Regions from separate parts of the Paraburkholderia bryophila genome, predicted to be linked through region 1. Evidence: riboswitches for the same ligand, from Rfam matches in the RefSeq annotation. Region 1 holds a riboswitch; the other holds the start of a gene.
The links. A riboswitch is a leader RNA that binds a small molecule or an ion and turns the genes downstream of it on or off. The one in region 1 is predicted to bind thiamine pyrophosphate.

Region 1 (3,404 bases):
CGTGGCTTGCGACACGGCCGTGTTCAGCAACACGCCGTCGAAACCCCATTCCATCACTTGCGCCGCGTGCGACGGCACGCCGAGCCCCGCGTCGACGATCAGCGGCACGTCCGGCAACCGCTCGCGCAACATCCGCAAGCCGTAAGGATTGATCACGCCCTTGCCAGTGCCGATCGGCGCGCCCCACGGCATCAGCGCTTCACAGCCGGCATCCAGCAGACGGCGGCCGATCACCAGATCTTCGGTGCAGTACGGCAGCACCTTGAAGCCGTCTTTGACGAGTTGCGCGGCCGCTTCGATCAGACCGATCGGGTCGGGCTGCAGCGTGTAGTCGTCGCCGATCAGTTCGAGCTTGATCCAGTCGGTTTCGAAAATTTCGCGCGCCATGTGCGCGGTCGTGACTGCCTCGCCGACGCTCAGGCAGCCGGCCGTGTTCGGCAGCAACGGCACGCCGTGGCGCTTGAGCAGATCGAAGAAACCGGCTTCGGCGCCACCTTCGTTCATCTGCCGGCGCAGCGCGACGGTCACCATGCCGGGGCGCGCGGCGTCGATCGAATCGGACAGCGATTGCAGCGACGGATAGCGCGAGGTGCCGAGCAGTACGCGGCTCGCGAAGGTTTCGCCGTAGAGCGTGAGCGCGTCGGCGGTTTGGGGGGAAGTGATGGGCATTGTCCTTGTCTCCGGCAGGTCGTGGCGAGGCGTAGCGGTAGGTAGCTTTACGCGGTGTAAGCGGCGGGCTTAACCGCCGGCCACGGGTTGCACGACGTCGAGCTTGTCGCCGGGCTGCAGCGCGCGCGCCGCATGCTGGGTGCGCGCCACGAAATCGCCGTTCAGCGCGACCGCGAACGGCGGCCGAGCGCCGAACGCGACGAGCGCATCGGCGACCGTCGCGCCCTCGGGCAACGACAACGGCTTCTGATTGATATGAATGTTCATGGTGTTCGAATACGGTTCAATCGATGGCGGGAGCAACACAGTGTGCAGCGTTAAGGCGTGTCCAGGACCGTCAGGCCGGACACGACAAATCGCGCAACGCTCATGCCGGCTCCCGCGTGGAATCCAGCTGGAACAGTTCGCTCCAGCGCGCGTCGCGTTGCCAGTCGGCGAACGCATCGGCGTCGCCGATCCGGCCGTCGAGCAGCGCCGCGGCGAAGCGCACGGCTTCGTCGGCGACTTCGGGCACGATCATGTAGCCGTGCCGGTACAGGCCGTTCACGCGCAGTGTCTGCGCGCCATCCCACAGCAAAGCCGGACGGTGGTCCGGCAACGTCGGGCGGCACTGCGAATTCAGTTCGAGGATACGAGCCTCGCCGAAGCCAGGGTGAACGGAAAACGCCGCGCTCAGCAGTTCGAGCGCCGAGCGCACGCTGACCGGCGACATGTCCTCACCTTCGACTTCGGTGGCGCCGATCACGTAGAGATCGTCCTGCTTCGGCGCGATATACAGCGGGTAACGCGGATGCAGCAAGCGCACCGGACGCGTCAGTTTGATACCGGGCGCGTGCACTCGCGCGACTTCGCCGCGAATGCCGCGCAACGTGGGCAGCACCGGCTTCGCGCCGAGACCGCGGCAGTCGATCGTGATGCGCGCGGGCGGCAGCGAATGGTCGTCGACCGGTGTGTTCCAGTGCGTCTCGACACCGCGTTGTGCGAGGCCCGCGGCCAGCGCGGCCAGCACCTGGCGATTATCCAGTTGACCTTCGCGCGGCAACAGCCAGCCCTGGTTGAAGCGTCCGGCCAACGCGGGCTCGGCGGCGCCGAGCTGCGCGCCGGCCAGCGTGACGAAGCCGCCGTCCAGCAAGTCAGCCGGTGCATTCGAGCGCACCCGGCGTTCGAACAGCGGCGCTTCGGTGCGGTCGGCATGATGCCAGACCACCAGCGTGCCATTGCGCTGGAAGAACACCGGCTCGGGTAACTCGGCCAGCACTTGCGGCCACGTATCGAGCGAACTCGCGCCGAGGCGGGTGATCAGCAACTCGGCGCTGGCGGCTTCGGCGAGCGGCGCCAGCATCGCGGCGGCGACCCACGCTGCCGCTTGCGAACCAGCGGCGTCGCCACGCTCATACAGCGCCACGCGATGCCCTTGGCCCGCCAGACGCCACGCGACCAGCCGGCCGCACAGGCCGCCACCGAGAACAGCGAAATCGGGTTGCGCGGAACGGCTCATTGCGCACGCTCCGCTTCACGATGTTCAATCGGGCGAAACAGGCTAAAGCACAGCGCGCCGGCAGCGGCGCGACGAAGAGCAAAACACATAACTGAAGAATAGGCGGTCATCGAGTCCTTTCCGTACGGCAAAAAAAACGCACGTACCCAGGACGAAACCGGCGGGTGAGGCCGGCCGGGCACGACGCACGTTCTGATGACGTACGCCACCCCGGCGGGGAATGGAAGACTGGCTGCTTCCGGAAACTTCCCGCGCCGGTATTACCCGGATCGGGTGCAAAGGGTCTCTCTCAGCCTTGCCGCTACGGCATGAAAATCATGCGCGCCTGTGGGCAAAGCACCCCTGTTTCGTCGAAGGCCATTAGACCATAAAAGCCGCAGCGCCCGCAAACCAGCGCCCGGCGTGTTCGAGCGGAGTTTGATCCGGCACCTTCTTTTATGTTGCCGATGCGGCCCGGCGCGGCGCTCTGGCACAATGCAACGAGCCCATGCCACGACGGCACGGCGCGTCCGACGCGAATCTTATGAACCGCCGCCCGCGCCGTCGGAGCATGGCAGCGAAGCCTTCTGGCGCAAATTAATTTTCGCTTAAGGGCTGCGCGCCAGAATCGGACGCTCGCCCGGACGAGCGTTCGTCGAGCACGACGCCCGGGCATGCAGGCCAGCACTTCATCAGGATGCTCATGACACCGAATACCTCAGCCAGCCCCGCGCTGCCGCCGGACGAAAAAATCTCCGCCTGGAGCCTGATCAAACCCTACTGGGTCTCCGAAGAACGAAAAACCGCCTGGGGCCTGCTCATCGCGATCATCGTGATGAACCTGCTGGTCGTGTGGATCAACGTGCGCCTGAACCGCTGGAGCGCCGACTTCTACAACGCGCTGCAGACCAAGAACGTGCACGATTTCCCGCACCTGCTGATGGTGTTCTCGGTCCTCGCGTTCGCCTTCATCATCCTCGCGGTGTACGGGCGGTATCTGCGCCAGATGCTCGGCTTCCGCTGGCGCCAGTGGCTGACCACGCGCTATCTGAACGAGTGGATGCACGACAGCGCGTTCTACCGGATCGAACGCGACCGCCTCGCCGACAACCCCGACCAGCGGATCAGCGACGACCTGCAATCGTTCGCCACCACCACGCTGTCCCTGACGCTCGACCTGCTCTCCACGGTCGTCACGCTGGTGTCGTTCATCACGATCCTGTGGACGATCGGCGGCGCCCTGACCGTCTCGCTCGGC
Region 2 (3,404 bases), 1.2 Mb from region 1:
GCTATCGAAACTGTCACGTTGCGACCAGCTACGCAACTCGCGGCCCGACACGAAGATTTCCGGCGTATAGATGGTGTGGCCGCCGGCCAGATCCGTCAGCGTCTGCTGGCGTTCGGTGAAGCGATGTTGCGAGAAACGGTCGGTCCAGCCGAGACTGTTCCAGTAATCCACATGCAACGCGAGCGGCACGATGCTTTGCGTCGCGCCGCTGTTTTTCCACTGGCTCAGCCAGTTGTCGGCGGGCGGGCAGCTATTGCAGCCTTCGCTACTGTAAAGCTCGACGAGCGCCACGCGGTGCGCCGGGCTGTGCGCGCTGCAGACGGCGGCGGCCGCGTTGGCGAGGCCGCTGGCCGCGAGCAGGCTGACTGCGGCCACGCAGGCGATGGCTCGCGTGAAGAGGCGGGCTGAAGAACGCGTTGGCGGCTGCATTAGCGGCTGCGTTGTCGGCCGCACAAGCGGCGGCGTTTCCGGCTGCACAAGCGGCCGAGTGAACAGTTGCGTTACTGACTGCGTTAATAGCCGATAACCAGCGCGGCGGGTACGGGCGGTTTGCATGACGTGCTCCCATCAGGATCTGCACGTTTGTCGAACCGCCCGGCCGCTTATGACAGGTCTTTCCAAATTTATTTCTATTGGCCTGGCCGCTCAGCGCGAATGGCTCAGTCGTAACTCATCACCACCGTCACGCGCGTGTCCGGTGCGACGTTTTTCGGCGACAACGACATCACGCCGCCGTCACGGCCGAACTTGTAGTGACCGTCGCGAGTCGCCGAAGCGAGCCGTCCGTCGCTCTCGACGAAGCGCGTGGCCACGCTGCCGCTCGAAGCCGAACTCACACCACCGTTCACCTGCAGCGCAACATCGGCGCCCGCGATCACCCCAGGCGGGCCGCGCAGCGCGACTCGTCACGCTGAGTACGGCTCGTCTGACAGGCGCGTTAACGGCACCGGCATGCGCGGCCTTGAATGACACACCCAAGCAAAGCCGAATCCGTCGCCACGCAGACGGCTCGTCGCGGCGTCGAACGAAGCGACGCAAGACCCCGTGCTAACATTCTCCTTTCAATTGCGCCGCGTTCGATGCACCCGCGGCGCCGAACCGATTCGATCCCGAACTCTACCGGTCAACTCCATGCGCTTTCCGATTTCCCGAGCCCACACCCGCTTGCGCCCTTGCCGCGCAACCGGTTGCGCGCGCAAGGAATTCGCTCCGCAGCGCAGCGGCGAGCCGGCCCGAATGCTTCGTCGAACGCTTCTCCGAACACTCCCCCGACTTCTCCCGCTCTCCGCCGCCCGGCGCCCGATCTAACGCAGCCCGCTCCCTTGCCCGAGCCGCGTAGTGGGGCGCCGGGCCGATCTCCTCCGCATGCCGTTCCCTTACCCGCAGATCGCACTGGAGTACCCGTCGTGAAGAAGACGAAAACCTGTTACCTGACCGAACTCGACGTCGCCCGTCTCGAGAAGCACGCGGCCGCGCCCGGCGCCGACGCCCGGCTGCAAGACATGCTCGACCAGGTCCTCGAACGCGCCGTGATCGTCGACTCGCGCGAGATTCCCGCGAACATCGTCACGATGAATTCGCAGGCCATTCTCGTGGACGAAACCAGCGGCGAGCAGATGACGTGGACCGTCGTCTATCCGCCTGAGGCCGAGTTCGCGCGCGGTCGTCTGAACGTGTTCTCGCCGCTCGGTCTCGCGCTGCTCGGCGCCAAACGCGGCGAGAAGATTCGCTTCACGCCGCCGAGCGGCGCCGAGAAAGTGCTGAAGCTCGAGAAGATCCTGTTCCAACCCGAAGCCGCCGACGACTTCACGCTGTGAAGCGGCCACGCAGCGGCGCGAATCGTTGCGCCGCAGCATGCCTGTGAGGCTTATCTCTAGAACAATAGGTCGCGGCCGGCGGCAGTGATACCCGCAGTGATACCCGGTATCCGACTTTTCAAGACAGGTTGCCAAGCAGCGCCCGGCCGGTGTATCGTGTGCGCTGCTAACGCGGGGGTCCTGCGTCGCACGGAGGTTGGAGGTCCGTGCTGCGTGGGTGAGAAATACCCTTTGAACCTGATCTGGATAATGCCAGCGCAGGGAAGCGTACGGATTTCGCACCTGGTCTACTGTTTCATCTCTCGCGATTTCCGACTTCTTCCGTCTCGTCTCCTGCTTAGCCGCCCCACATTGCATTGGCATGGGACCGGAATAGGCATTCAAGCGCCAACTCCGGTCAACCTAGGAGATAAACGCATGAACGCCAACCCGAAATTCCTTTCCGCCGACGCGCACGTCGACGAAGCCGCTGTCGCGCCGCTGCCGAATTCCCGCAAGATCTACGTGACCGGCTCGCGTCCCGACCTCCGCGTGCCGATGCGCGCAATCTCGCAAGCGGATACGCCGGACAGCTTCGGCGGCGAGAAGAATCCGCCGGTCTATGTCTACGACACGTCGGGCCCCTACTCCGATCCGGACGCCAAGATCGACATTCGCGCCGGTCTGCCCGCGCTGCGTCAGGCGTGGATCGAAGAGCGCGGCGACACCGAAGCGCTGACGGGTCTGTCGAGCGACTTCAGCCGCGAACGCGCAGCCGACACCGCGACCGCCGAACTGCGCTTCCAGGGCCTGCACCGCACCCCGCGCCGCGCGATCGCCGGCCAGAACGTGTCGCAGATGCACTACGCCCGCAAGGGCATCATCACGCCGGAAATGGAATACATCGCGATTCGCGAGAACCAGCGCCGCGCCGAGTATCTGGAAAGCCTGAAGACGAGCGGCCCGAACGGCGAAAAACTCGCCGCGATGATGGGCCGCCAGCACCCGGGCCAGGCGTTCGGCGCGAGCGCGTTCGGTCCGAACGGCCTCACCGCGATCACGCCGGAATTCGTGCGTGAAGAAATCGCCCGCGGCCGCGCGATCATCCCGAACAACATCAATCACCCGGAAAGCGAGCCGATGATCATCGGCCGCAACTTCCTCGTGAAGGTGAATGCGAACATCGGCAATTCGGCCGTGACGTCGTCGATCGGCGAAGAAGTCGACAAGATGACGTGGGCGATCCGCTGGGGCGGCGATACGGTGATGGATCTGTCCACCGGCAAGCACATTCATGAAACGCGCGAGTGGATCATCCGCAATTCGCCGGTGCCGATCGGCACGGTGCCGATCTATCAGGCGTTGGAAAAGGTCAACGGCAAGGCCGAAGATCTGACCTGGGAAATCTTCCGCGACACGCTCATCGAACAGGCCGAGCAAGGCGTCGACTACTTCACGATTCACGCGGGCGTGCGTCTGCAATACGTGCCGATGACCGCCAAGCGCATGACCGGCATCGTGTCGCGCGGCGGCTCGATCATGGCGAAGTGGTGCCTGGCGCACCACAAGGAAAGCTTCCTGTACGAGCATTTCGAAGACATCTGCGAA

Region 2: another riboswitch for thiamine pyrophosphate. It lies ahead of thiC (phosphomethylpyrimidine synthase ThiC); the one in region 1 lies ahead of GGD40_RS14355 (FAD-dependent oxidoreductase).

Annotation. Positions count from the first base shown of each region.
Region 1 covers NZ_JACCAS010000001.1:3,216,649-3,220,052, reverse strand. Annotated here, with positions in the region: gene GGD40_RS14365 (thiazole synthase) at 1-663, opposite strand, end outside; gene thiS (sulfur carrier protein ThiS) at 739-936, opposite strand; gene GGD40_RS14355 (FAD-dependent oxidoreductase) at 1,037-2,167, opposite strand; TPP riboswitch at 2,397-2,521, opposite strand; gene GGD40_RS14350 (ABC transporter ATP-binding protein/permease) at 2,850-3,404, shown strand, end outside.
Region 2 covers NZ_JACCAS010000001.1:4,386,077-4,389,480, reverse strand. Annotated here, with positions in the region: gene GGD40_RS19735 (DUF1223 domain-containing protein) at 1-429, opposite strand, end outside; gene GGD40_RS19730 (hypothetical protein) at 660-836, opposite strand; gene GGD40_RS19725 (GreA/GreB family elongation factor) at 1,407-1,817, shown strand; TPP riboswitch at 1,981-2,099, shown strand; gene thiC (phosphomethylpyrimidine synthase ThiC) at 2,235-3,404, shown strand, end outside.